Regions from separate parts of the Arthrobacter sp. Z4-13 genome, predicted to be linked through region 2. Evidence: riboswitches for the same ligand, from Rfam matches in the RefSeq annotation. Region 2 holds a riboswitch; the other holds the start of a gene.
The links. A riboswitch is a leader RNA that binds a small molecule or an ion and turns the genes downstream of it on or off. The one in region 2 is predicted to bind glycine.
Positions count from the first base shown of each region.

Region 1: another riboswitch for glycine. It lies ahead of gcvP (aminomethyl-transferring glycine dehydrogenase); the one in region 2 lies ahead of gcvP (aminomethyl-transferring glycine dehydrogenase).

Region 1 covers NZ_CP096459.1:3,402,479-3,416,880, reverse strand. Annotated here, with positions in the region: gene M1E07_RS17590 (hypothetical protein) at 1-196, shown strand, start outside; gene M1E07_RS17585 (hypothetical protein) at 193-672, shown strand; gene M1E07_RS17580 (hypothetical protein) at 639-1,025, opposite strand; gene M1E07_RS17575 (PadR family transcriptional regulator) at 1,022-1,366, opposite strand; gene M1E07_RS17570 (hypothetical protein) at 1,656-1,790, shown strand; gene M1E07_RS17565 (hypothetical protein) at 1,905-2,249, shown strand; partial or broken gene M1E07_RS17560 (VOC family protein) at 2,267-2,536, opposite strand; gene M1E07_RS17555 (hypothetical protein) at 2,484-2,660, shown strand; gene M1E07_RS17550 (hypothetical protein) at 2,686-3,048, opposite strand; glycine riboswitch at 3,196-3,293, shown strand; glycine riboswitch at 3,295-3,400, shown strand; gene gcvP (aminomethyl-transferring glycine dehydrogenase) at 3,453-6,347, shown strand; gene gcvT (glycine cleavage system aminomethyltransferase GcvT) at 6,352-7,485, shown strand; gene gcvH (glycine cleavage system protein GcvH) at 7,691-8,074, shown strand; gene glyA (serine hydroxymethyltransferase) at 8,071-9,381, shown strand; gene M1E07_RS17525 (L-serine ammonia-lyase) at 9,480-10,907, shown strand; gene lipA (lipoyl synthase) at 10,921-11,928, shown strand; gene M1E07_RS17515 (methylenetetrahydrofolate reductase) at 12,003-12,836, shown strand; gene cycA (D-serine/D-alanine/glycine transporter) at 12,826-14,316, shown strand; gene purU (formyltetrahydrofolate deformylase) at 14,313-14,402, shown strand, end outside.
Region 2 covers NZ_CP096459.1:679,820-694,221, forward strand. Annotated here, with positions in the region: gene M1E07_RS05090 (APC family permease) at 1-1,397, opposite strand, end outside; gene M1E07_RS05095 (agmatine deiminase family protein) at 1,394-2,419, opposite strand; gene M1E07_RS05100 (nitrilase-related carbon-nitrogen hydrolase) at 2,485-3,513, opposite strand; gene M1E07_RS05105 (Dps family protein) at 3,729-4,208, shown strand; gene M1E07_RS05110 (MFS transporter) at 4,301-5,884, opposite strand; gene M1E07_RS05115 (TetR/AcrR family transcriptional regulator) at 5,950-6,489, shown strand; glycine riboswitch at 6,578-6,674, shown strand; glycine riboswitch at 6,676-6,814, shown strand; gene gcvP (aminomethyl-transferring glycine dehydrogenase) at 6,853-9,819, shown strand; gene gcvT (glycine cleavage system aminomethyltransferase GcvT) at 9,828-10,976, shown strand; gene M1E07_RS05130 (L-serine ammonia-lyase) at 11,219-12,646, shown strand; gene M1E07_RS05135 (TspO/MBR family protein) at 12,698-13,243, opposite strand; gene M1E07_RS05140 (lipid II:glycine glycyltransferase FemX) at 13,449-14,402, shown strand, end outside.

The sequences.
Region 1 (14,402 bases), 1.5 Mb from region 2:
CCTGTTCCTACTGGAGCAGGGCATGTCAACAACGGCCTTGCCTGAGTGCGAAGCGGAGCGACGGAACCGCCAGGCCTTGCACGCCATGGAAGTGGACTGGGGCAGAGGCGTGTTCGACTACGGGAAAATCCGGGCGATACTCGCCGGCCCCAGCAGCGAAGAGTGCCACCCTGACCACGCCAGTTGGAGCGCTTGAGTACGGATCAGAGCAACAAGAAGTATGAGTGGCAAGCGTGGCCACCGGATACGCTCGAGGGTATGCCGCCGAAGCGAAGGCGGCTTGCTGTCTGGGGAATGTGGTGGTTTTTCCTTTTAGGCGCACTCCTGGCCAGCGCCTTGGATGCACTGGAAATTCCACAACCCTGGCGCACGCTTTTAGCCCTCACGGCTTCGGCTGCTGTCTTCGGTCCACTGATCCGTGGGGTCGTACGTGAATCATCCAAGCTCCGCGCCGAAGGTATAGTGCTGCCCTCCTTTCCGATCACGCGCAAGACGCTTATTTCGATGACTGTTATCACCGCTGTTCTTTGGATTGCCTTCGTCTTCCTGGTCGCTATTGGCAGGCACACTTTTCCCCTTCTGCCGATCCTCGGAACGATCTGGCTGGCGTACCAGTTCTGCCGACAACGATCGGAACGTCAGCGAACGGAACGACCTGCTGGCTTGAAGTAATCGATGAGGAATCCTGCGAAGACGCCGGTCAGGATCAGCATGGCTGCCGGCAGAAGCGTTGCCGGGCCTACAAAGTCGCGAATGTCGATTTTAAAAAGCAACATCAGGAGGACCGCAAGGAGAATGTAGGCGATCGCCAACCCAGCTCCAAGGGCCGTAATAGTGCGTCCTAGTGTCTGCCGCTTCTTCTTGGGAAACTGCTTTGCATACTCCTCGGCTGTGCCGAATTCTGTTGCCGCTGAAGTCCCTGCTGCTGCCTGATGAGCCCGCACCTCGTCGAGAACTTCCGTGATCTCGGATTCTGACAAGCCGCGGATCCTGAGGTTGAAGGTTAGGTTTCGCTCGTAGTTCATGACTGTTCCTGTCCTGATGTTCGAATGTTGGCGAGGGCTTGGCTCATCCGGCCCCACGCTGCTGCCGTTCGGGTCAGCTCTGCGCGTCCTGTCTCCGTGAGTGTGAACTGCTTGCGGCCCGGCCCCGCCTGATCGTGCTGCCAGGTGTGCCTAACAAAGTTGAGGTCTTCCAGTCTTTTCAGGAGGGGATACAGCGTTCCCCCCTTGATGCGGGCGAAGCCATGAAGGCGGAGGACCTCGGCGATGGCGTAGCCGTGGCTTTCCCCACGACTGAGCACCGCGAGCACCGCCTGCGGCAGTGCCGCCCGGATCAACTCTTGGTCAAAGTCGAGATCTTCCATAGTTAGATCGTGTCACTACCTATGTAGGTTGGCAAGCCGGTTTGTGCCGGACGTAAAAACGCGACGCAACTGCCTGCAATTTCCTGCTTTTGTTGAAAGCGCTGACAGGAAAAACAAAAAACTGCTTTTGCGTCACTTTTTCGAAATCAGCATGACTTCGCCGGTCACGCCCGGAAACCCGCAAGGACGGGCGTAGGGTGCGGCCTTAAGCGGTTTTTGAAGGACTGGATAAAAAAATAAAAGCAGGTATGGTATCGGGTAACGCAAAGCATGGAAAGGCGTGATTCCGATGTCCGGAAAATCCCCCAAAAGCGGCGCTGCTAAAAAAGTCGGCAAGTCGATCCTTGAAAAAAGAGCAGATAAAAAAGCCAAAAGCGTAAACAGTGAAATTAAATTCTTAAAGCCACGCAAAAACCAGCGCTAAAAGCCAGCGGGCAGCCGAATTCGGGACTCCTAGCCTGGTCGGCTGCCCGCGCCAAACCAGCCGTTGCCGCAAGCCACCACCAGAGTTGAAGTATCCCGTTACAAGGACGCCACCATGAACACCTCCCTCAATGCCCTGATCGTCCCTGCCCGCCTCGTTAATCCGGTCCACATCAGAACCGTGGAGTTGGACGTGGCGGCACTGCAGCGTGTGGCCGCCGGCAACGTAGGACTTGTCACCAGCGGAGACTGGCACGTGTACCTGGACAGTGAGGGAATCAGGTACGCCGAGAATGTCCGGGCGGAAGTCCTCATCCGCGAAGCGGGCATCGATCTGGACGAAACCATCCACGGAACGGCCATGTTCCTGGGCCACGGCAAGCCGGGCGAGGAAGCGGACGCTCCGCGCCACCTCATCACGCTGGCGGAGCGGCTGTTCGATATACCTCTAGCTGCGTAGCTGGAATGATGCGGCCCTCAATTGGGCGGGGCTACCGCCGGGCTCTTGTCAACAACCCGGAACCGGTTCCCGTCGGGATCGGCGAGGACCACAAAGTCGGGTTCCTCCGGGTACAGGTCCCAGTCAACCCGCTGCGCGCCGAGGGAGAGCAGCCGTTCCACCTCCGCGTCCTGGTCGTCCGCGTACAGGTCAAGGTGTATCCGCGGGTGCTCCTGGACAGGCGTCTCGCTCAGCATGAGTGCAAGCTGCGCACCCGGGCCCGCCGCCGGTACGAGGGTCACCCAGGTCCCGCTGGCCTTCGTTACCCAGGGGACGCAGATTGGCTTGGCCGTAGCCGTTATCGGCCTGCTTGTCCTGGCGTTCTGGCCGGGCCACACGATCGGCAGAAGGACCAGCTCCAACAAGCAATAGGGCACCAAAAAGGGCAACGCCGCCGTCACAACCGGTCCGATGCGCCGATCTGAAGGGTGCGCGCAAGGCTGTTCGCGAACTCCCACAGCGCCCCCACTTCAGCGTCGCCGTAGCCGGCTTCGCGGTGGGCAAGCGCGGCTTCCAGCTGGGCCGCCAAATGCCTCCGGTCACGCGCAGACACAGCCACCACATCTGCGGCGGTCTTCACCCGGCGGACGTTGAGCGTTTCCGCGCCGCCCCAGCGCTGCCCGCCCAGCATGAACTCCGCCCGCGTTACTTCCTTGAAGCGGGACGACAACTCAGCAAGCAACTCGGAGACCGCAGCGGGGTGGGACTGATCGTCCACCGTGATATGGACGGCAATGGTGTGGCTGGTCATCGTGCTCATCCCGCCTCTTGAGGGTCTTCAATTATCCGACAGGTGGTTGGGGTTGTGGAAGGGGCGGAATTTCCGACCCATCGGACGGTAATTTTGCATCCCGCCCCGCAACCCTGTAAGGTGTGAGCCGTGTCACCCACCAGTGGCACATGCTTATGATCTGCGGCGGGAGAGTCCTGCCGGTACGTTCTGCAGGCGCCGTAGGAGCAAATCCTCCCCAGGAATCTCTCAGGCCCACGTACCGCCGCGGCAAGGCAACTCTGGAAAGCAGTCCGGGCAACCGGGCTCACCGACGGTGCAAGTGGCGCTCTGCGAACAGCAGGCAACGCAAAACTCTCAGGTCCAATACAGAGCGGGGAGGAACCCGAATCAACGTGGTGTTTCGGCACCACCTGAATTATGGAGTTCCTCTCATGACGGTTCAATCGTCCCCAACCACCTTCGCAGACCGCCATATCGGCGCGCGCCGCCAAGCCGACCTTGATACTATGCTCAAGGCCGTCGGCTACGACAGCGTTGATGGCCTCGTTGACAGCGCGGTTCCCGATTCCATCCGCCAGGACAAGCCGCTCACCCTCGAGAGCGCCCTGAGCGAAGTCCAGGTCCTCGCCGAGCTCCGCAAGCTGGCCGGCAAAAACAAGACGGCCGTGCAGATGATCGGCCAGGGCTACTACGACACCGTGACCCCGCCGGTGATCCGCCGCAACATCCTCGAAGCCCCTGCCTGGTACACCGCCTACACCCCGTACCAGCCCGAGATTTCCCAGGGCCGGCTCGAGGCACTGCTGAACTTCCAGACCATGGTCCAGGACCTCACCGCGCTCCCGGTGGCCAACGCGTCCCTCCTTGACGAGGCCACGGCCGTTGCCGAAGCGGTGCTCCTGATGCGCCGTGCCAACAAGGACAAGTCCGCGAAAGACGGCAAGACCGTCCTCGACGCCGACCTGCTCCCGCAGACCATCGCCATCGTGCTGGGCCGCGCCGAAGCCCTTGGCTTCGAGGTGGAAATTGCCGACCTCACCCACGGCCTGCCCGAGGGTGACATCAACGGCCTCGTCCTGCAGCAGCCCGGCGTTTCCGGCCGGGTCTGGGACCAGTCCGCCGTCATCGCCGAGGCCAAGGACCGCGGCGCGCTGGTCACCGTCGCCGCCGACCTCCTGGCCCTCACGCTCATTACCCCGCCGGGCGAGCAGGGCGCGGATATCGCCGTCGGCTCCACCCAGCGCCTGGGCGTCCCGCTGTTCTTCGGCGGCCCGCACGCCGCCTACATGGCCGTCCGCCAGGGCATGGAGCGCACCCTCCCCGGCCGCATCGTCGGTGTTTCCAAAGACGACGCCGGTGTCCCCGCCTACCGCCTGGCCCTCCAGACCCGCGAGCAGCACATCCGCCGCGAGAAGGCCACCTCCAACATCTGCACCGCGCAGGCCCTCCTCGCCATCGTCTCGTCCTTCTACGCCGTCTACCACGGCCCCGACGGGCTGAAGGCGATCGCCGAAACCGTCCACAACAACGCCCGCGCCCTGGCCACCACACTGACGATCGCCGGCCGCGAACTGGTGTCCGACACCTTCTTCGACACCATCACCGTCCGCGTGCCCGGCAAGGCCGCCAAGGTGATCACCGCGGCCGAAGCCCGCGGGATCAACCTGCGCCTCATCGATGCGGACACAGTTGGCGTGTCAGTCGATGAAACCACGACGCCGGAGGTCCTCTCCGCGGTTGTCGTAGCCTTTGGCGCCGGTCCCGTTGTGGACGCCGCCGGGTTCGAGCTGCCCGAGCCGGTGCTGCGCACCTCCACCTACCTGCAGCACCCGGTGTTCAACACCCACCGCTCCGAAACCCAGCTCCTGCGCTACATCCGCCGTCTCTCGGACCGGGACCTGGCGCTGGACCGCACCATGATCCCGCTGGGCTCCTGCACCATGAAGCTGAACGCCACCGCCGAGATGGAAGCCATTTCCTGGCCGGAGTTCGCCTCCATCCACCCGTTCGCTCCGGATTCGCAGACTGCCGGCTGGCGTGAGCTGATTTCCGGCCTGGAATCCGACCTGGCGGAGATCACCGGGTACGACCAGGTGTCCATCCAGCCGAATGCCGGCTCCCAGGGTGAGCTGGCCGGCCTGCTCGCCATCCGCGGCTACCACCACTCCCGTGGGGAGGCACAGCGCAACGTCTGCCTGATCCCGGCCTCGGCCCACGGCACGAACGCCGCCTCAGCCGTTCTTGCCGGCATGAAGGTGGTCGTGGTGGCCACGGCTGCTGACGGCACCATTGACCACGCCGACCTGCAGGCCAAGATTGAGGCCCACAAGGACGTCCTCTCGGCCATCATGATCACCTACCCGTCCACCCACGGTGTCTACGACTCCGATGTGCGCGAGGTGTGCGACGCGATCCACGCAGCCGGTGGCCAGGTGTACGTTGACGGGGCCAACCTCAACGCGCTTGTTGGGCTGGCCCAGCCGGGCAAGTTCGGCGGCGACGTCTCCCACCTGAACCTGCACAAAACCTTCTGCATCCCGCACGGCGGCGGCGGACCCGGCGTCGGCCCTGTTGCTGCGAAAGCGCACCTTGCACCGTTCATGCCGGGCGACGCCAACAAGGCTGCACACGATTCTGGCCCTGCCGGACAAAAAGGCGTTGCCATCTCCGCTTCGCGTTTCGGTTCAGCCGGCGTGCTGCCGATTTCCTGGGCCTACGTAAAGCTCATGGGCGGCCAGGGCCTGACCGAGGCCACCAAGTCGGCGCTGCTGGCTGCGAACTACGTTGCCGCGCGGCTCGATGAGCACTTCCCCGTGCTCTACACCGGCGAGAGCGGGCTTGTGGCGCATGAATGCATCCTGGACCTGCGCGACCTGACTGCCAAGACCGGCGTCACCGCCGAGGACGTGGCCAAGCGCCTCATCGACTTCGGCTTCCACGCCCCCACGCTGTCCTTCCCGGTGGCCGGAACCCTGATGGTGGAGCCCACCGAGTCCGAGGACCTCGCCGAGATCGACCGCTTCATCGAAGCCATGATCACCATCCGCAAGGAAATCGACCAGGTGGCCGCCGGCGACTTCACCTTGGAGAACTCCCCGCTGCGCAACGCACCCCACACGGCAGCCGCCGTCGTCTCCTCCCACTGGAACCGTTCCTACCCGCGTGAGCAGGCCGCCTTCCCGGTGGCATCGCTCCGGCAGGACAAGTACTTCCCGCCGGTGGGCCGCATCGATGGCGCAGCAGGGGACCGCAACCTGGTCTGCTCCTGCCCTCCGCTTTCCGAGTTCGAGGTTTCGACAAGCTCAACAACCGGATTGGAAGGCTGATCCCATGACTGAGAACTACACCGCGCTGTACGAGCAGCACAAGATTGCCGGCGCTTCCTTCACCGATTTCGGCGGCTGGCAGATGCCCCTGAAGTACAGCTCCGAGCTGGCTGAGCACCACGCCGTGCGCAACGCCGCCGGCCTCTTCGACCTCTCCCACATGGGCGAAGTCTGGGTCACCGGCCCCGACGCCGCTGCGTTCCTCGATTACGCACTGGTTGGCAAGCTCTCCGCCGTGGCCGTGGGCAAGGCAAAGTACTCGCTGATCTGCCAGGAAGACGGCGGCATTATCGACGACCTCATCTCCTACCGCCTTGGCGAACAGAAGTACCTGGTGATCCCCAACGCCGGCAATGCTGCGGTGGTTGCCGTTGCATTGGCTGAGCGGGCCGCCAACTTCGATGTCAGCGTGGAGGACGTGTCCGCCGAGACCTCGCTCATCGCCGTGCAGGGACCGAACGCCGAGGCCATCCTGCTGACGCTGATCCCTGCCGAACAGCACTCCCTGGTAACTGAGCTGAAGTACTACGCGGCGGTGGAGGTAGGTATTACCGTCAACGGCGCCGTTCAGGAGTTGCTCCTGGCCCGCACCGGCTACACCGGCGAGGACGGCTTCGAAATCTACGTCCCCAACGAGGACGCCACCGGCCTGTGGGACGTGCTCCTGGAAGTTGGCGCCGGTTACGGGCTCATCCCCGCCGGCCTGGCCTGCCGGGACTCGCTGCGCCTCGAAGCCGGCATGCCGCTCTACGGCAACGAGCTGTCCCGCGAAGGCAACCCCTACGCGGCCGGACTGGGTCCGGTTGTCTCGCTCAAGAAGGAGTCGGACTTCGTGGGCAGGGCCGTGCTGGCGGAGCTCAAGGCTTTGGGTGCAGGCTCCACCTCGGGCCGCAAGCTTGTGGGCCTCAAGGGCCTGGGCCGCCGAGCCGGCCGCAGCCACTACCCGGTCCTCAAGGACGGCAACGTCGTGGGTGAGGTGACCTCCGGCCAGCCGAGCCCCACCCTGGGGTACCCGGTCGCCCTGGCCTACGTCGACGTCGAACACTCCGAACTTGGCACTGCCCTCGACATCGACCTCCGCGGGAAGCCAGAGCCGTTCGAGGTAGTAGAGCTCCCGTTCTACAAGCGCCAGAAGTAAGGGAGGGGCCGACATCCTCCGCGTGCTCGGTCGCGAAGGCGCCCGCTGCGCGGACGCGACGCTCCCTTAGACGCACGCTTCCGGATGCCGGCCCCTCCCGACGCGCCATCACTTACCGCACGTTTCGACCGAACGCGCCATCACTTTTCGCACGGTTTAACCCGACGCTCTCTCACTTTTCAAACACGAACCTAAGGAATTACACATGGCAAAAGTTGTTGCTGAACTGAAGTACTCCGCCGAGCACGAGTGGGTTGCTGCTGACGGATCCGGCCCCACCAACATTGGTATCTCGGCTGTGGCTGCCGAAGCCCTGGGCGACATCGTGTACGTGGATCTGCCCGAGGTGGGTTCCACAGTGACCGCGGGGGAGACCTGCGGCGAGGTGGAATCCACCAAGTCCGTCTCGGACCTTTACGCTCCCGTCACCGGTGAAGTGGTGGAGATCAACGATGAAGTAGTCTCCGACCCCGCCCTGATCAACAACGATCCCTACGGCGCCGGCTGGCTGTTCAAGGTGGCAGTCGCCGAAGAGGGCCCGCTGATGTCCGCTGAAGAGTACGCTGCAGCTAACGGCGGCGAGCTGTGAGCGCCTCCGCGGAAGTCACCGCCTTCGAGCAGGTCGTCTCCCCGTCCCTGGACTCGGACCTGTCTGCCTTGGACCCGGAGGTCGCCGCGAAGATCGACGACGAACTCACCCGCCAGCGCGACGGCCTGGAGATGATTGCCTCCGAGAACCACACCGCCGTCGCCGTGATGCAGGCGCAAGGTTCGGTGCTGACCAACAAGTACGCAGAGGGCTACCCGGGCAAGCGCTATTACGGCGGCTGCGAGCACGTGGACGTCATCGAACAGCTCGCCATCGACCGGATCAAGGCACTGTTCGGCGCGGGGTTTGCGAACGTGCAGCCGCACTCCGGAGCGCAGGCCAATGCCTCGGTGATGCATGCGCTGATCAAGCCCGGCGACACCATCATGGGCCTGAACCTGGCCCACGGCGGCCACCTCACCCACGGCATGAAGATCAACTTCTCCGGCAAGCTGTACAACGTGGTGCCCTACGGCGTCCGCGAGGACAGCCACACCGTGGACATGGCCGAAGTGGAGCGCCTGGCGCAGGAGCACAAGCCCGCGCTGATCGTTGCCGGCTGGTCCGCCTACGCCCGGCAGCTGGACTTCGCCGAGTTCCGCCGGATCGCCGACTCGGTGGGCGCCTCCCTGATGGTGGATATGGCGCACTTCGCCGGCCTGGTGGCCGCCGGACTGCACCCGTCACCGGTGCCGCACGCCCACGTCACCACCTCCACCACGCACAAGACCCTCGCCGGTCCGCGCGGCGGCATCATCCTGACCAACGACGCCGACATCGCCAAGAAGATCAACTCGGCTGTGTTCCCGGGTCAGCAGGGCGGCCCGCTGGAGCACGTCATTGCGGGCAAGGCCGTGGCGTTCAAGATCGCGGCATCGGCCGAATTCAAGGAGCGCCAGGAACGCGTCCTCGCGGGCGCCCGCATCCTGGCCGAGCGCCTGGTCCAGCCGGACGTCACCGCCAAGGGCATCAGCGTGGTCTCCGGCGGCACCGACGTGCACCTGGTCCTCGTAGACCTGCGCAACTGCGAACTCAACGGACAGCAGGCCGAGGACCGGCTCGCGGCCATCGACATCACGGTTAACCGCAACGCCGTCCCGTTCGACCCGCGCCCGCCGATGGTCACCTCCGGGCTGCGCATCGGCACGCCGGCACTGGCCACGCGAGGGTTCGGGGAAGCGGCCTTCCGCGAGGTTGCGGACATCATCGCCGAGGCTTTGACAGCCGACGCCGATGCAGACCTTTCGGGCCTGCGTCACCGCGTCGAAGCCCTGGCAGCAGCCCACCCCCTCTACCCCGGGCTCTAGCCCAAATAACGCATCGAGTTGGCAGTTCGCGGCAGTGATTCGGAAGAACACTAGTGCGAACTGCCATCTCGGCACGAACTACTGGTTAGGAAACGCACATGGCTGTTGGAGTCTTTGACCTTTTCTCTATTGGGATCGGGCCTTCGAGTTCCCACACCGTGGGGCCGATGCGGGCTGCTGCCGTTTTTGCGGAGGAGCTCAAGGGCCTCGGCAAGCTGGCGGACGTGGCGTCGCTGCGGGTTGACCTGTTTGGGTCGCTCGCGGCGACGGGCCACGGGCACGGCACGATGACGGCGATCCTGCTGGGGCTGGAGGGCTTCCATCCGGAGTTGATCCTGCCTGATGAGGTGGAGGAGCGGCTGGCGACGATTGCCGGGACCGGCATGCTGCAGTTGGCGGGTGCTGTGCCCCTGCCGTATGGGGTGAAGGACATGGTGCTGCGGCCGTTGACCATTCTGCCGCGGCACACCAACGGCATGACGTTCACGGTGTCCGATGCCAACGGCCAGGTCCTGCACACGGCCACGTTCTTCTCGGTGGGCGGCGGTTTCATCGTCCGTGAGGGCGAGGAGGACGCCGCGCAGCAGGAGCTGGAGGAATCCAAGAAAGAGCTGCCCCTGCCCTTCCGCACCGCTGCCGAACTGCTGGAGCACTGCCGGGAAACCGGGCTGGGCATCAGTGACGTGATGCGCGTCAACGAGGAGGACAGCCGCACTCCCGAGGAGATCCGGGCGGGTCTGCTGCACATCTACTCCGTGATGGAGGGCTGTGTGCAGACCAGCCTGCAGCGCGAAGGCGTGCTGCCCGGGGGGTTGAAGGTCCGGCGTCGTGCCCCGGATTGGTATGACCGGCTGAAGAAGGAGAGTTCGCGGCCGGACAGTGAAGGCCAGGACCAGGAGTTCCATGACCCGAAGTATTGGCAGGAGTGGGTTAACTTGATCGCCCTGGCCGTGAATGAGGAGAACGCGTCCGGCGGCCGGGTGGTTACCGCGCCTACGAACGGGGCGGCCGGGATCATTCCGGCGGTGCTGTATTACGCCCTGCACTTTGCGCCGGGAATGGAAAACGCCAGCCAGGAGGACCGCGACGACGTCGTGGTGAAGTTCCTGCTCGCCGCCGGTGCCGTGGGGGTGCTGTACAAGGAGCAGGCCTCCATCTCGGGTGCCGAGGTGGGCTGCCAGGGCGAGGTGGGGTCGGCGTCGTCCATGGCAGCGGCGGGCTTGGCCGAGGTCATGGGCGGGACGCCGGCGCAGGTGGAGAACGCCGCCGAGATTGCCATGGAGCACAACCTGGGCCTGACGTGTGATCCGATCGGCGGGCTGGTGCAGGTTCCCTGCATCGAACGGAACGCGATCGCGGCGGCGAAGGCGATCAACGCCGCGAAGATGGCGCTCTGGGGCGACGGTTCGCACCGGGTCTCGCTCGACGAGGTCATCGTGACCATGCGCGAGACCGGCAAGGACATGAGCTCCAAATACAAGGAAACGGCTATGGGCGGCCTCGCCGTCAACGTCGTGGAATGCTAAGGAAAGAGTACTGATGACATTGGCACCTGAAGGCCGGAAGCTTTTGCGCGTTGAACAGCGCAACTCCGCTGTCCCGGTGGAGCGGAAGCCGGAGTGGATCAAGGCCAAGGTCCAGATGGGCCCGGAGTTCGTCCAGCTCAAGAACCTGGTGAAGAAGGAAGGCCTGCACACGGTGTGTGAGGAGGCCGGCTGCCCCAACATCTTTGAGTGCTGGGAGGACAAGGAAGCCACGTTCCTGATCGGCGGCTCCGAGTGCACCCGCAGGTGTGATTTCTGCCAGATCGATACCGGCAAACCCTCCCCGGTGGACCGGTTCGAACCCACCAAGGTGGCCAGGTCGGTGCAGGCGATGCAGCTGCGCTACGCCACCGTCACCGGTGTGGCCCGGGATGATCTCGAGGACGAGGGCGTGTGGCTGTATGCCGAGACGGTCCGCAAGATCCACGAGTTGAACCCCGGCACCGGCGTGGAGCTGCTGATTCCGGATTTCTCCGGCAAACCCGAACACATTGAGGCGATCTGCGATTCCAAGCCTGAGGTGTTCGCGCACAACGTGGAGACCGTGCCGCGGATTTTCAAGCGGATCCGGCCCGCGTTCCGGTACGAGCGGTCCCTGGATGTGATCACGCAGGGCCGGAACCTGGGCATGGTGACCAAGTCCAACCTGATCCTGGGCATGGGCGAGACCCGCGAGGAGATCTCCGAAGCGCTGCGGGACCTGCACGAGGCCGGGTGTGACCTGATCACGATCACCCAGTACCTGCGCCCGTCCGAGCGGCACCTGCCGGTGGACCGGTGGGTCAAGCCGCAGGAATTCGTGGACCTGCAGGACGAGGCCGCCGAGCTCGGCTTCCTCGGCGTGATGAGTGGCCCGCTGGTCCGCTCCTCCTACCGGGCCGGGCGGCTCTGGGCCACCGCGATGCGCAAGAAGGGCTGGGAAATCCCCGCCGAACTGGCCCACATCGAGTCCTCCGGCACCACCCGCCAGGAAGCCAGCTCCCTCCTCGCAGCCCACTCCTGAGTGTTCCAACAGGCAGCCCAACCTGATGCCCCGGAATCCTGATGCACAGCAGTCCTGATGCACAGAGAGGACCAATGATGTTCCCCGTCAGAATCGAAATCATCCCTTCCCAGGGAATCGTTGAGCAGGTTCAGGCCCTGGTGCCCAAGACCACCACGCTCAGCGTGACGTGCCTGCCGCACCACGGGATCGAGCGGACCATGCGCACCGCAGTGGAGCTGTCCGACACCGGGTACAAGGTCATCCCGCACCTCGCCGCACGGAGCATCCGCACCCGTGCCGAGCTGACCGAGATTGTCCGCGGCTGTGATGCAGCGGGCATCCGCGAAGTCTTCGTTATTGGGGGAGACCGGAAACAGACCGCCGGCGTCTATGACTCGGCGCTTCCGGTCCTCGAAGACATCGCGCAGTACAGCAGCGGAATGATGCGGGCGGGCGTCGCAGGGTATCCGGAGGGCCACCCGCTGGTCAGCCCGGTGGACCTGCTCGACGGCCTCCTGGCCAAGCAGCACTTGGCCTCCCATGTGGTCACGCAGATGTGCTTCTCGGCCGGGAAGATCCATGACTACGCGGCGCTGCTGCGCCGTGAAGGCCTCGCCTTGCCCGTCTGGGCGGGCGTAGCCGGGTCCGTCCCGCGGACGAAGCTGGTGGCACTGTCCGCGCAGATCGGCGTCGGAAGTTCCCTGAAGTTCCTCAGCCGCAAGGGCCCGCTGGCCCGCAAACTCCTGAGCGGGGACCGCTACTCGCCGGACAGCCTGATCGCCGGGCTGGAAAGCCAGCCGGGCAATCTCGCCGGCATCCATCTTTACAGCTTCAACAGCCTTGAGTCCGTGCCGGCCGGCCCGGACCAGGCGACTACTTCAGCACTCCAGACAGCACTGATTCGAGGAGCAGCACGTGACAACTAACCCTGCAACGACGCACGAGGAGCCGCATCTTGAGCGGCAGCTCACCAACAGGCACATCCAGCTGATCGCCATTGGCGGCGCCATCGGCACAGGCCTGTTCATGGGGTCGGGAAAAACCATCTCCGCGGCCGGACCGTCCGTCATTTTCGTCTACATGATCATCGGCTTCATGCTGTTCTTCGTCATGCGGGCCATGGGCGAACTGCTGCTGAGCAACCTGAACTACAAGTCCTTCAGCGACTTCGCGGCGGACCTGCTGGGACCCTGGGCGGGCTTCTTCACCGGTTGGACCTACTGGTTCTGCTGGGTGATCACCGGTATCGCGGACGTCATCGCCATCGCCGGTTACTCGAAGGAACTCTGGCCAGGGCTGCCGCTGTGGATCCCGGGACTGGCTACCGTGGCCATCCTCCTGTTCCTGAACCTCGTGACAGTGAAGGCGTTCGGTGAGACCGAGTTCTGGTTCGCGCTGATCAAGATTATTGCCATCGCGGCGCTGATCATCGTGGGCATGTTTATGATCTTCACAGGCTTCCAGTCCGACGCCGGCCCTGCCACCTTCACGAACCTGTGGAGCCACGGCGGCATGTTCCCGAACGAGTTCATGGGTTTTGTGGCCGGCTTCCAGATCGCGGTGTTCGCGTTTGTGGGCATCGAGCTGGTTGGCACCACCGCGGCCGAGGCCAAGGACCCGGAGAAGAATCTGCCCAAGGCCATCAACTCCATCCCCATCCGCGTGCTGCTCTTCTACGTGGGCGCCCTCATCATCCTGATGGCCGTCACCCCGTGGACCCAGTTCCAGGCCGGCCACAGCCCGTTCATCGCCATGTTCTCCCTGGCCGGACTCGGCGCCGCCGCAACCGTAGTAAACCTGGTGGTCCTCAGCTCGGCCATGTCCTCCGCCAACTCCGGCATCTACTCCACCTCCCGCATGGTCTACGGGCTGGCGCAGGAGGGGGACGCGCCGTCGGTCTTCCGCAACCTGTCCACTCGTAAGGTCCCGCAGAATGCCCTGTTCCTCTCCTGTGTCCTGCTGCTCTCCGGCGTCATCCTGATGTACGCGGGCCAGGACATCGGCAAGGCCTTCGAAATGGTGACCACCGTGTCCGCCGTCTGCTTCGTGTTCGTCTGGTCCATCATCCTGGCCAGCTACCTGGCATTCCGGCGCCGCCGTGCCCGCCTGCACGAGTCGTCCAAGTACCCGATGCCGGGCGGGATCCCGATGGTGTGGGTGGTGTTCGCGTTCTTCGCCTTCGTCCTGTGGGCACTGACCACGCAGCCGGACACCCTGCTGGCACTCCTGGTGACGCCGGTGTGGTTCCTGGTGCTCGGCGCCGCGTGGCTGGTGCTGCGCCGCCGTCCGGCACACGCGGCCCGCTTTGCGCGCTTCCAGTCGGAGCTTGCGCAGGATATGGACACCGAGGCGTCGGCCATCGGACGCGACTTTGACAGTGCATTGAAAGACGGGGTGAAGAAATGAGCACTGCGCTGGAGGTGCCCGTCCCGGCCCCTGAACTCCGTGGCTCGACGGCGGAGCCTGCCGTCGCCGTCGAGCATGTCCTGACC
Region 2 (14,402 bases):
AACTCGGGCGCCCAGCTGTCCACCGCCGTCTGCAGGAACACCACAAACAGTCCCACGCCGCCGAGCACCGGGCAGAGGAACCGCAGCAGGAAGTTGCGGGCGCTGCTGAAGACGCTGTGGCGGAAGTACCAGGCGCAGGCGATCGCAGTCAGCCCGTAGTAGAAGCAGATCATCAGGCCCAGCGCCAGGATGGTGTCGTTCAGGACGTTTTCGCTGAGCACATGCATCACGGCGTAGAACCCCGCGGACAGGAAGCCGGCGGCAATGGTGGCATAGCCCGGCGTCGCAAAGCGCTTGCTCACCCGGCTTAGCGGTTCCGGCAATGCCCCGTAATGGGCCATGGCCAGCAGGCTGCGCGACGGCGACATAAACGTGGACTGCAGGGAAGCGGCTGAGCTGGACAGCACAGCCAGGGACATCAGGATGGCGAAGGGACCCATGATGGGGGACGCCAGGGCAGTGAAGATGTTTTCGTGGTTCTCGGCGTTGTTCAGGCCGTTGCCCGTGTCACCAACGCCGGCGAACATCATGGTGGCGATGCTCACCAGCAGGTAGATGGCCAGGACGATGAGGGCGGTCAGGGTGCCGGCGAGGCCTGCCGTCCTTTTGCCGTTGGCGGTTTCCTCGTTCACGGTCAGACAGACGTCCCAGCCCCAGTACACAAAGATGGACAGGGAGATTCCGGCGGCGATCTGGCCGAACGTTTCGATCTTGGTGACGTCAAACCAGTCCCAGCTGAAGGGGATGGCCGTCTCCGACGTGGACCAGTTGGCGAACGCCATGGCCACAAACAGGCCCAGGACCAGCAGCTGGAACCCCACCAGGCCGTACTGCACCAGCTTCGTGGTGTGGAGGCCGCGGTAGCTGACCCACACGGCAAGGGCCACGAACACAAAACAGGTGAGCACGTTCAGCGGCTTGTTGGCCGCGAGGTCAGCAAGTTCGGCCGACCCGGTGAGCTGGGAGAGGAAAAGGTAGAAGAAGTCGACGGCGACCCCCGCCAGGTTGGACAGGACGATGATGTTGGCTGCGAGGAGGCCCCACCCGCCCATCCAGCCCACCCACGGGCCGAACGCTTTGGTGACCCAGGTGAAGGTGGTGCCGCTGTCCGGGGAGTCGGCGTTGAGTTCCCGGTAGGCCAGGGACACCAGGATCATCGGGATGAACCCGATCAGGAAGATGACAGGCAGCTGCAGCCCGGCTTCGTTGACGGTGGGGCCCAGCGCGCTGGTGAGTGTGTAGGCCGGGGCGATGGTGGAAATGCCAAGGACGACGACGGCGAGGAGCCCCAGCTGCCCGCCCTTTAGACCCTTGGGGGTAATTCCGTGGGCGGTGCCGGGAGCATGCTGTCCGGCCCCGCCTGCGGCAGGGGTGCCGGTGCGGATGGTTTCTGTCATGACACCACTTTCTGGGAGGCAGCGGGCTGCTGTTGGGTGATGCAGTGGATTCCGCCGCCGCGGGCGAACAGTTCGCGTGCGTCGATGGCGACGATGCGGCGTCCGGGGTAGGCCTCCGCCAGGACCTGCAGGGCCTTGTCGTCCTGGGGGTCGTTGAAGCTGCAGGCGATGACGCCGCCGTTGACCACCACGTGGTTGATGTAGCTGTAGTCCACGAAGCCTTCATCGTCCCGCAGGGTTTCGGGGGCGGGGACCTTGATGATCTTCCACTGCCGGCCGGCGGCGTCCGTGGTGCCGCGCAGGAAGTCGATGATGTCGCGGCTGACCTCGAAGTCCGGATGTTCCGGGTTCTCCTGCGAATGGACCAGCAGCGTGCCGGGGGAGGGGATGGCGGCCACGATGTCCACGTGGCCGCGGGTGCCGAAGCGCTCGGAGTCGCGGGTCAGGCCCCGCGGCAGCCACACCACATGGGTGGCGCCGATGGTGCGGGCCAGTTCCCGTTCGACGTCGGCCCGGCTGAGGCCCGGATTGCGCCCGGGATCCAGCTGCACGGTTTCGGTGACGAGGACCGTTCCCTGGCCGTCCACCTGAATGCCGCCGCCCTCATTCACGAGGGCGGACGCGAGGTGGCGTGCCCCCGAGCGGCCAGCCACCTCGCCGGCGATCAGGGCATCCTTGTCCCACTGGGCCCAGTCCTGCCCGCCCCAGCCGTTGAACACCCAGTCCACGGCACCGAGCTGCCCCTCGCCGTCCAGGACAAAGGTGGGCCCGATGTCGCGCATCCACGCGTCGTTCAGCGGGGCCGCGAGCACCTCTATGTGAGGGTGCAGGTAGTCGGCGGCTGTCTCGACGTCGTCGGGGTCCACCACCATGGTGACAGGCTGGAATTCGACGGCGGCGTTAGCCACGGCAGCCCAGGTGGACCTGGCCGCACGGGCGGCTTCAGCAGACTCCCCAAGGGTGTAGCCGCCGGCCGGGAACGCCATCCAGAGCCGCTCCTGGGGGGCTGTTTCGGCAGGCATCCTCCATTGCGTGGCTTGCGCCGTTTGCCCCCGGGCGCCAGCCTCCCGGTGAGCCGCGGCGGCGGTCACGAGCACACCTCCGCGAACCCGTGCTCGCCGCCGATGGATTCATTCGGGCGGACGGGTTCGGTGAGGCGGCCATAGGTATCCGGGCGGCGCGTTGCCAGGAAGGGGAACAGCGTCAGCCAGTCCTTCCTCTGGTCCAGGTCCACATCAGCCACCAAAACGGCGGACGCATCGCGGGGTGCCTGGGCGAGAATCCGGCCGTAGGGATCGGAAATGAAGGATGACCCGTAGAAGTTCAGGGTGCCTTCGCTGCCCCAGCGGTTCGGCGCAATCATAAAGAGCCCGTTGGCGATGCCGTTTCCCACGATCACCTGCTGCCAGAGCGGCTGGGTATCAAAGTCGGGGTGGTCAGGTTCGGAGCCGATGGCCGTGGGGTAGACCACGATGTCCGCGCCGCCGAGTGCATACAGCCGGGCCACTTCAGGGAACCATTCGTCCCAGCAGGTAGGCATGCCCAGCCGGGCGCCGCCGAGTTCGGCGGGCGCATGGACCTCATAGGCGTCTGCGGCAGCCGGGCCCTTGCGGAAGAACTTGTCCTCGTAGTAGCCGGCGGTGACCGGGATGTGTAGTTTGTGGGTCCGGGCCAGGAGCTCGCCTTCCGGCGAGACCAGAATGGCCGTGTTCAGGCCCAGGCCGTCGTCCTCTCCGTCCGGGTCTTCGGCCCGCTGGTACAGGGACGCGTGAACGGACACCCCGTGGCGCCGGGCAGCGTCTGCGGCGAACCGGAAGGTGGGGCCGGCGAGCAGGTCCTCGGCAATATCCGAGGGCCGGGTACGCGTGGGGCCCTCGGCGGGATCGTTGTGCGGCTGCGTGTCTGCGGGATACCGCGAAAGCGTCAGCTCAGGCAGGAAAACAACGGAGGCGCCAAGGCGGGCTGCCCGGCCGATGCCATCGTTCAGTTCGGCCTCCACGACGGCGCTGTCTGCTTGCCAGCGGTGCTGGACCACGCCAACGCGCAGGGCCTGCCGGCTGGACGGCGATGTCCGGGCCAGGGAGGCGGGTGCGTCGAGGCAGGAAATTTCAATCATGGTTTCTACTCCAGTGAGACGACGGTCACTAAATGAATGACGTTCATTTAGTATGGGGTTCCGCGCCGGCGGATGCAAGGGGGAATATGAATCAGGTTCGTTTATGTCGCGAAAAACAAATTAGTAAGCTCACTGAGAAATTTCCCAAGGGCGCCGTCCTATGCTGCGCAGGGGGCTGGTAGCGTCAGGATTACTGGACCAATCGAGGAGGACGCATGAAAGCTTCACCGACACTGACCAACAACCTGCAGGCTGTGCTTACGGACCTGATCGAGCTGCACATCCAGGGCAAGCAGGCCCATTGGAACATCGTGGGAACCAATTTCCGGGACCTCCACCTGCAGCTGGACGAAATTGTTGACGCCGCCCGCCAGTTCGCCGATGATACGGCTGAGCGGATGCGCGCCCTGCACGCGCTCCCCGACGGTCGCAGTTCCACCGTGACCGGGTCCACCAGCCTCGCTCCCTTCCCTGAGGGCCTCATCAGCACCAAGGATGCCATCGAGCGGATTGTTGGGGCCCTCGAAGCTGCCGTGGGCACCATGCGGAAGGTCCACGATGAAGTAGACGAGGAAGACCCCACCTCGGCTGACCTCCTGCACGAGTTCATCCTGAAGCTGGAACAGTTCGCCTGGATGGTGAACGCCGAAACCATGAAGGCCACCGCGAGCGTCACTGCGCCTGACGCGCAGTAGCCCGGTGGCCCTGACGGGCAGCGCCCTGCAGGCGCCCGGCGTCGGAGGTTATCCTCCGGCGCCGGGCGCTTTTTCCTGCCCGGCCGCTGCCCCTATGCCGCCTTGGGCACCTTCCGAAGCACGACGGCGGAGAGGACTGCCGCCGTCGCCATCAGCACCAGCCCGATCGCGGCGGTGACGTGCACGCCGGAGTCGAAGGCGGCGCCGGCTGCATGCCGGACGGCGTCCGCGAGGGGCGCCGGCAGGCCTGCCGCGAGCTCCATGGCCCCGGCCAGGGTTTCGCCGGCCTGTGCTGTGCTGTGGCCGGATGCAGCGGCTGCAAGACCTTCCGGGAGCCGCAGGTTGTGCTGGTAGGAGGCTGTAAGGATGGAGCCCAGCACGGCGGTTCCCAGCAGGGCACCCACCTCGTAACCTGTCTCCGAGATTGCTGAAGCTGCCCCGGATTTTTCCGGCGGCACGCTGCCGAGGATGAGGTCATTGGAGATGGTCTCGGCCGTTCCCACGCCCAGTGCCAGAACCAGCAGGGCAGCGAGCAGCAGTGCCGGGCCGTTGGCATGGCTGCCAAACGCCACCATGCTGTAGCCGGCGGCACTCATGGCCAGTCCGGCGCCCACCACGAATCCCGGCCGGATCCTTCGTACCACCGGAACCACCGCAAGGCCCGCCACCACGGTTGCCACCAGTGCGGGAATCATTGCCACGCCCGCAGCGGAAGGGGACATGCCCTCGAGGAGCTGAAGGTGCTGGGCCAGGAAGAGGATGAAGCCGTTGAAGGAAAACAGGGCCAGGACATTGGCGGTGATGGCCATGCTGAACACCCGGTTGCGGAACAGGGACATGTCCAGCAGCGGGCTCTCCAGCCGCTGTTGCCGGCGGACAAAAACGGCACCCATTGCCAGTCCAAAAGTTATGCTCCCCAGGGCCAATGGGCCGGCGCCTTCCGTGGCGAATTCCTTGATGCCGTAGACCACCGGAACCATGGTGAGCAGCGAGAGCAGGATGCTGGGCGCATCCACCCGCCCCGGTGTTGGGTCCTTGGATTCCGGGATGAATGCCGGGCCGAAAGCCAGCAGGGGCAGCATGATGGGTACGGCCACCAGCAGAATTGCGCCCCACCAGAACTGCTCAACAAGCCACCCGCCAAAGATCGGACCCAGGGCCGCGCCGCCGGAGAACCCCGCAGCCCAGATGGCGATTGCCAGCCGCCGGCGGTTCGGGTCAACGAAGATGTTGCGGATCAGGGAAAGGGTGGAGGGCATCAGCATGGCGCCGAAGAAGCCCAGGGCGGCGCGGCCGGCAATCAGCCAGCCGGCGCTGGGGGCGAAGGCCGTTACGGCTGACACAGCGGCGAAGCCGATGCTGCCGGTAATGAGGAGCCGGCGGCGTCCGATCCTGTCGCCCAGGCTCCCCATGGCAACGAGCAGTCCGGCCAGTACCAGCGGGTAGGCGTCCACGATCCACAGGAGCTCGACTCCGGATGTGCCCAGCGCACCCGCGATCGCGGGCAGCGCAAAGGTCAGCGCGGTGTTGTCCACGGCTACGAGGAGGACCGGGAACATCAGGAGTCCCAGTGCGAGCCAATCGCGCCAAGTGCCCGTGGCGCGATTTTGTTCAGGCGGGGCAGGTGGAGTGCTGCGGGTGATGCTCTGTGGGGAAGTGGCGGAAGACTTCATCATCCCTAAACTATACCGTCCGGACGGTATAGTTAAGAAACGGGGCCCGACGATGCATGATGGGAACCATGCCCCGAAAACCCGTTGCGCGAGACGCAGTCCTCGACGCCTTTGAAGAACTCCTGATTGATGTGGGGGAAAGGGCCGCCACGCTGGATGCAGCGGCCAAGCGTGCCGGCGTCTCCAAAGGCGGCCTGCTGTACCACTTCCCCAACAAGGAAGCGCTGATCACCGCCACCCTGGACCGGCTGGACCGGCTGGCAGGGGAGGACCTCGCCGCCATGGCGGCTGCGCCGGAAGGGGCTGCGGCATACTTCATCCGGTCATCGCTCTGGTCCGACACTCCGATGGACCGTTCCTTTGTCGCCGCGACGCGTCTCGCCGAGGTGGCCCATGAGGATGCGCGCCGCCGCTTTACTGTGATCCAGCAGCAATGGCTGGAGCTCATCGGCAAGGATGTGGGCCCGGCGATGGCAAAGGCTGTGCTGTACATGGGGGACGGGCTGTACTTCAACGCCATGTGGGAGAGCGGGCCGTCCGGAAACCCCGGCGACAGGCAGGCGGAGGTGGACGAACTGCTTGCCGCCGTCGAGCGGTTGAGGGGCTAGCTGCCATTTGCTCCTCAGTCAGTGGCATAGGAGAATTGGTCCATGTGTGGGCCGTCTCCGGCGCGCCCATACCCAAATGAATAGCCTTTGATCTGCGGCGGGAGAGTTCTGCCAAGGTACAAGCAGGCGCCGTAGGAGCAATACCTCCCCAGGAATCTCACAGGCCCATGTACCGCCGCGGCGAGGCACCTCTGGAAAGCAGCACGCTGTCCGCCTCGGTATCCGGTCCCGGATACTTGGAACGCTGTGCTCACCGACGGTGCAAGCGGGGCTTGCGCAAGCAGGCACCGCGGAAACTCTCAGGTCCAGTTACAGAGCGGGGAGGGCCCGAATCGATGTGGCGTACCCTGCGCCGCCTTAGTTATGGAGTTCCTCGTGACTGTATCTCCGGCCTCCGCCATCCCAGCCTCCGCCATCCCAGCCTCCGCCTCCCCGGCCACCGCCAATCCGGCCTCGGACCGCCAAACTCCTTCCGCCCCGGCCGCCGCCACCTTCGTTGACCGGCACATCGGCGCCCGCCGGGAGGCTGACGTCGACACCATGCTCGAGGCCGTCGGCTACGACACCGTGGACGCGCTGGTTGATACCGCCGTCCCCAAGGACATCCGGCAGGACTCCGCTTTGGAGCTGGCAGGCGCGCTGAGCGAGGTGCAGGCACTCGCTGAACTGCGCCGGCTGGCCGCCAGGAACAAGACCGCCGTGCAGATGATTGGCCAGGGCTACTATGACACCGTGACGCCCCCGGTGATCCGCCGCAACATCCTTGAGGGTCCGGCCTGGTACACCGCCTACACCCCGTACCAGCCCGAGATTTCCCAGGGCCGCCTTGAAGCTCTGCTCAACTTCCAGACCATGGTCCAGGACCTGGTGGGCCTGCCCATCGCGAACGCCTCTTTGCTGGACGAAGCCACCGCAGTGGCGGAGGCCGTACTGATGATGCGCCGCGCCAACAAGAACAAAGATGCGCGCGACGGCAAGACGGTGCTGGACGCGGACTGCCTGCCGCAGACCATCGCCATCGCGAAGGGCCGCGCCGAGGCTCTGGGCTTCGAGGTTGAGGTCGCGGACCTCTCCAAGGGACTGCCCGACGGCGTCATCAACGGTGTGGTGCTCCAGCAGCCCGGCGCTTCCGGCCGGGTTTTCGACCACAGCGCCGTGATCGCCGATGCCAAGGAGCGCGGTGCCCTGGTGACGGTTGCGGCCGACCTGCTCGCCCTGACCCTCATCACGCCACCAGGCGAGCAGGGCGCGGACATCGCCGTCGGCTCCGCGCAGCGCTTCGGCGTCCCGCTGTTCTATGGCGGTCCGCACGCCGCCTACATGGCAGTGCAGAAAGGACTGGAGCGTTCCATGCCCGGCCGCCTGGTGGGCGTTTCCAAGGACTCCGCCGGGGTTCCTGCCTATCGCCTGGCCCTGCAGACGCGCGAGCAGCACATCCGCCGGGAGAAAGCCACGTCCAACATCTGCACCGCGCAGGCGCTGCTGGCCATTGTGGCCTCCATGTACGCTGTGTACCACGGCCCCGAGGGGCTGAAGGCGATCGCCCAGTCCGCCCACGCGCATGCCAGGACCATCGCTGCTTCCCTCAAGGCCGCCGGCTTCGAGGTGCTGCACACCAGCTTCTTCGACACCGTCACGGTCTCGGTGCCGGGCAGGGCGGCGGGCATCGTGGCCGCCGCTGAGGCGAAGGGCATCAACCTGCGCAATATCGACGCCGACACGGTGGGCTTCTCCACGGATGAAACGACAACATCAGAAATTGCCGGCGGCGTCCTTGAAGCTTTTGGGCTGGAAGCCGTCGACGCTTCCGCCGGTGACTCCGAAGGCGCTGGCTTTGGCCTGGATGCCGCCGTCACGCGCTCCTCCGGCTTCCTGCAGCACCCGGTGTTCAACACCTACCGCTCCGAGACGCAGTTGCTCCGTTACATCCGTAAGCTTTCAGACCGGGACCTGGCGCTGGACCGCACCATGATCCCGCTGGGCTCCTGCACCATGAAGCTGAATGCCACCGCCGAGATGGAAGCCATTTCCTGGCCCGAGTTCGCCTCCATCCACCCGTTTGCCCCGGACTCCCAGACCGCAGGCTGGCGCGAACTGATTGCGGACCTGGAAGCACAGCTCACCGAGATCACGGGCTACGACCAGGTGTCCATCCAGCCAAACGCGGGTTCTCAAGGCGAGCTTGCCGGCCTGCTGGCGATCCGCGGCTACCACCACTCCCGCGGCGATCAGCAGCGGAACGTCTGCCTGATCCCCGCCTCGGCCCATGGCACCAATGCCGCCTCGGCGGTCCTGGCCGGCATGAAGGTGGTTGTGGTGGCCACCGCCGTTGACGGCACCATTGACCATGCCGACCTGTACGCCAAGATCGAGGCGAACAAAGACGCGCTGTCCTGCATCATGATCACCTACCCGTCCACCCACGGAGTGTACGACGCCGACGTGCGCGAGGTCTGCGACGCCATCCACGCAGCAGGTGGCCAGGTGTACATCGACGGCGCCAACCTGAACGCCCTGGTGGGCTTGGCGCAGCCGGGCAAGTTCGGCGGCGACGTCTCGCACCTGAACCTGCACAAAACCTTCTGCATCCCCCACGGCGGCGGCGGACCCGGCGTCGGACCCGTCGCTGCTAAGGCGCACCTGGCACCGTTTATGCCCGGCAACGCGGCCACCTGGACCGAAGGCAATGACGTCCCGATCTCTGCCTCGAAGTACGGTTCGGCCGGCGTCCTGCCCATCTCCTGGGCGTACGTCAAGCTCATGGGCGGCCAGGGGCTCACCGAGGCCACCAAGTCCGCGCTGCTCGCCGCGAACTACATCGCCGCGCGCCTGAACGACTTCTTCCCCGTCCTGTACACGGGCGAAGGCGGGCTCGTGGCGCACGAGTGCATCCTGGACCTGCGCGAACTGACCGCCAGGACCGGCGTCACCGCCGAGGACGTAGCCAAGCGCCTCATCGACTACGGCTTCCACGCCCCCACCCTGGCGTTCCCGGTTGCCGGCACCCTGATGGTGGAACCCACGGAATCCGAGGACCTCGGCGAGATCGACCGCTTCATCGAAGCCATGATCTCCATCCGCGCCGAGATCGACCAGGTGGCCAACGGTGACTTCACCGTTACCAACAGCCCGCTGCGCAACGCACCGCACACCGCCGCGGCCGCCATCAGCAGCGATTGGGACCGCGCCTACCCCCGTGAGCAGGCAGTGTTCCCGGTGAAATCGCTGAAGCAGGACAAGTACTTCCCGCCCGTCGGCCGCATCGACGGCGCAGCCGGCGACCGGAACCTGATCTGCTCCTGCCCGCCGCTTTCCGAGTTCGAAAACTAAGGCCCGCCATGACGGAGAAATACACCGCACTCTACGACGAGCACAAGAAGCTGGGTGCGTCCTTCACGGACTTCGGCGGCTGGCAGATGCCCCTGAAATACAGCTCCGAGCTCGCCGAGCACCACGCCGTCCGCAAGAGCGCCGGCCTGTTCGATCTCTCCCACATGGGCGAGGTCTGGGTCACCGGGCCGGCCGCGGCCGCGTTCCTCGACTACGCGCTGGTGGGAAAAATCTCCGCCATGCCCGTGGGCAAGGCCAAGTACTCCCTGATCTGCAACGAGGACGGCGGCATCATCGACGACCTCATCGCCTACCGGCGCCCAGCGGCGGAGGACGGTACAGACGTTTTCCTGGTGGTGCCCAACGCAGGCAACGCCACAGTGGTGGCCGCCGCCCTTGCCGAACGCGCCGCCGGGTTCGACGTCGCCGTTGATGACGCTTCCGCCGCCACCTCGCTGATCGCCGTCCAGGGCCCGAAGGCGCAGGAGCTGCTGCTCCGCCTCGTCCCGGCCGCCCGGCACAGCCTGGTGACGGAACTGAAGTACTACGCCGCCGTCGAAGTTCCTTTCCTGGTGGCCGGCGCCGGGCTGGACCTCCTGCTCGCCCGCACCGGTTACACGGGCGAGGACGGGTTCGAGATCTTTGTAGCGAACGACGACGCCCCTGGCCTTTGGCAGGCACTCGTCGCCATTGCCGAGGAGGGGGAGCTGGCGCCTGCGGGCCTGGCCTCCCGGGATTCCCTCCGCCTGGAAGCGGGGATGCCGCTGTACGGAAACGAGCTGTCCCTGCAGGGCGACCCGTTTAGCGCTGGGCTGGGACCCGTCGTCGGGCTTTCCAAGGAAGGCGACTTTGTGGGCAAAGCCGCGCTCGCAGCCCAAAAGGAAGCCGGTGCCGGCAGCACCTCCGGCCGCAGGCTCGTGGGCCTCAAAGGGCTCGGCCGGCGCGCGGGCCGGGCCCACTACCCCGTCCTCAAGGACGGCAACGTGGTGGGCGAAGTCACCTCCGGCCAGCCCTCACCCACCCTGGGATACCCCATCGCCATGGCGTACGTGGACGTCGATTTCACCGAAGTCGGCACGGCCCTGGAGGTTGATCTCCGCGGCAAGGCAGAGCCGTTCGAAGTCGTCGACCTGCCGTTCTACAAGCGCCTTCAGTAGCATCGTGCTCTTCGATGGTTGGCTTCGGGACCGGCGGACCGCGCCTCCGGATACCGATCCCACAGGGGCAGCGCCCGTCTCACCAAAGTCCGGCAGCCACTGATCGTCGGCAAGGGTGAGGGCCCGACGGCGGGTGAGCGGATTCCGGAAGCGTGCGTCAGAGGCGAGGAACGAGCCAGCACGCGGAGGAATTCGGCCGGTCGCACCCACCCCGCCACGAACTCTCTAGTTAGGAACACACCATGGCTGTTGGAGTCTTTGATTTGTTTTCCATCGGGATCGGGCCCTCGAGCTCGCATACCGTGGGGCCGATGCGGGCTGCTGCCGTTTTTGCGGAGGAGCTGAAATTCTCCGGTGCGCTGGACCGTGTGGCGTCGCTGCGGGTTGACCTGTTTGGGTCGCTCGCGGCGACGGGCCACGGGCATGGGACGATGACGGCAATCCTGCTGGGGCTGGAGGGCTTCCATCCGGAGTTGATCCTGCCTGATGAGGTGGAGGAACGCCTGGCGGCCATCGACCAGACGGGCATGCTGCAGTTGGCGGGTGCGGTGCCCCTGCCGTATGGGGTGAAGGACATGGTGCTGCGGCCGTTGACCATTCTGCCGCGGCACACCAACGGCATGACGTTCACGGTGTCCGATGCCAACGGCCAGGTCCTGCACACGGCCACGTTCTTCTCGGTGGGCGGCGGTTTCATCGTCCGTGAGGGCGAGGAGGACGCCGCGCAGCAGGAGCTGGAGGAATCCAAGAAGGAACTGCCGCTGCCGTTCCGCACGGCCGCCGAACTGCTGGAGCACTGCCGGGAAACCGGGCTGGGCATCAGTGACGTGATGCGCGTCAACGAGGAGGACAGCCGCACTCCCGAGGAGATCCGGGCGGGTCTGCTGCACATCTACTCCGTGATGGAGGGCTGTGTGCAGACCAGCCTGCAGCGCGAAGGCGTGCTGCCCGGCGGGTTGAAGGTCCGGCGTCGTGCCCCGGACTGGTACGACCGGCTGAAGAAGGAGAGTTCGCGGCCGGACAGTGAAGGCCAGGACCAGGAGTTCCATGACCCGAAGTATTGGCAGGAGTGGGTTAACTTGATTGCCCTGGCGGTGAATGAGGAGAACGCGTCCGGCGGCCGGGTGGTTACCGCGCCTACGAATGGGGCTGCCGGGATCATTCCGGCGGTGCTGTACTACGCGCTGCACTTTGCGCCGGGAATGGAAAACGCCAGCCAGGAGGACCGCGACGACGTCGTGGTGAAGTTCCTGCTCGCCGCCGGTGCCGTGGGGGTGCTGTACAAGGAGCAGGCCTCCATCTCGGGTGCCGAGGTGGGCTGCCAGGGCGAGGTGGGGTCGGCGTCGTCCATGGCGGCGGCGGGCTTGGCCGAGGTCATGGGCGGAACGCCGGCGCAGGTGGAGAACGCCGCCGAGATTGCGATGGAGCACAACCTGGGCCTGACGTGTGATCCGATCGGCGGGCTGGTGCAGGTTCCCTGCATCGAACGGAACGCGATCGCGGCGGCGAAGGCGATCAACGCCGCGAAGATGGCGCTCTGGGGTGACGGTTCGCACCGGGTTTCGCTCGACGAGGTCATCGTGACCATGCGCGAGACCGGCAAGGACATGAGCTCCAAATACAAGGAAACAGCCATGGGCGGCCTGGCCGTCAACGTGGCCGTCTGTTGACGGCGGCCGCATCTTCAGGGGACATGTGCCGTTCCGTTATGACGATCCCCGTCAGTTGTGGATGGCGGCCCACCAGTTAAGCGTGGCGGCGAACACCAGCCAGCTGATGTACGGCAGCAGGAGCAGCCCTGCTGTATGGCTGATGGGGCCAAAGTACAGCACTGTCACCGAGACTGCGGCGATGAGGGCAAGGATGATGACCAGCGCCAGCCACAGGGCAGCCGTGCCGATGGCGGGGTAGAGGCCGAAAAATACCGGGGTCCACGCCAGGTTCAGTGCGAGCTGGAATCCGTAAGCTGTCAAAGCGCGCTTGGTCCCGGGTGCCCGTTTTCGCCACACCAGCCAGGCCGCCACCGCCATCGCCGTGTAGAGGACAGTCCAGACCGGGCCGAAGACACTGTTGGGCGGCGACCAGGGTGCCTTGTCGGCGGTGGTGTACCAGCCGTTCACATTGTTGAAGGTGGCCAGGGACCCCAACCCGGCAACGATGAACGACGCAGCCAGGAAGGCAACCAAAGCCGTTGCCTGCCTGCCGGCCCCCGGCCGTCCGGCGCTTTGATCCTGCGGGTGAGTTAACTTTCCGGGATACGGCTGCATGCTTCAACCCTTGCCAAGAGCTTTTCCGGAGTCAAGGCGGCATGGGCGGGGCTTGGCGGAACGGCGCTGGCCCACGGCGCCTGAAAAGCCCCCGGCCCGCCAGCCTGGAACGTCCGAACGTCGTCAGGCTTTAGACTTGAGGCTGCATGTCCGCACGCAGCCACGAGTACAGAACCGCGCACAACCCTGATTGGACACGGCCCCCTTGCGAGAATTCACCGCACGTTTTGCCACAGCCGAGGAAATTGAAAACTGGGACAAGCACGCCACTGCCAACCCGAACGGCGGAAACATGCTGCAGTCGGCGGCGTACGCGTCGGTTAAGAACGGCACGGGCTGGAAGGTCCGCTTCCTGGTGCTGGAAAGCTCCGGGGCTGCCAGCTACAACCTGGTACTCGAAAAGCGGTTTCCGGTGCTGGGCCGGCTCTGGTACCTCATCAAAGGCCCCGACCTCGCTGCCTCCGGAGACCTGAAAGCAGCCCTCGAGGCCTGCGCCGACTTCGCCCGGGCCAGGAAACTCAACGTCTTTACCATCAAGATCGAACCCGACATCGTTGATTCCGCCGATGCCCGGGCGCATCTGGCTGAAGCCGGTCTGGTCAAGGCACCCAACATCCAGTCCAACGACTCCACCGCCCTGCTGGACATCTCCGGCCCGGAAGAAGCCGTCTTCAAGGCCATCTCCTCCCGCGCGCGCAACGCCATCCGCCGCGCCGAGCGGGAAGGCTGCCAAGTGCTCCGCAAGGAACACGGCCCGGATACCTACCGGGCGCTCTATGACCTGATGGCGGACACCGTCAATGCCAAGGGCTCGATGCCGCTGCGCAGCTACGAGTACTACGCCGCTTTCTGGGACGAGTTCTGCAACCGCGGCCAGGGCAACTTCTTCTTCGTTTACGAGGACGGCAAACCCAGCGTGGGCGCCTTTGTTATCAACTATGGAGCCAAAGCCACGTACAAGGACGGCGGCTCCACCCAGAACCGCAAACAGTACGGCGACTCGCACCTGGTCCAATGGGCAGCCATTAAGCGGATGCAGGAACTCGGCTGCACCGAATACGATTTCTGCGGCACGCCGCCCTCCGCCCGGATCAAGGACAAGAGCCACAACCTGTACGGCATGGGCATGTTTAAGACCAGCTTCACCAAAACGGTCACC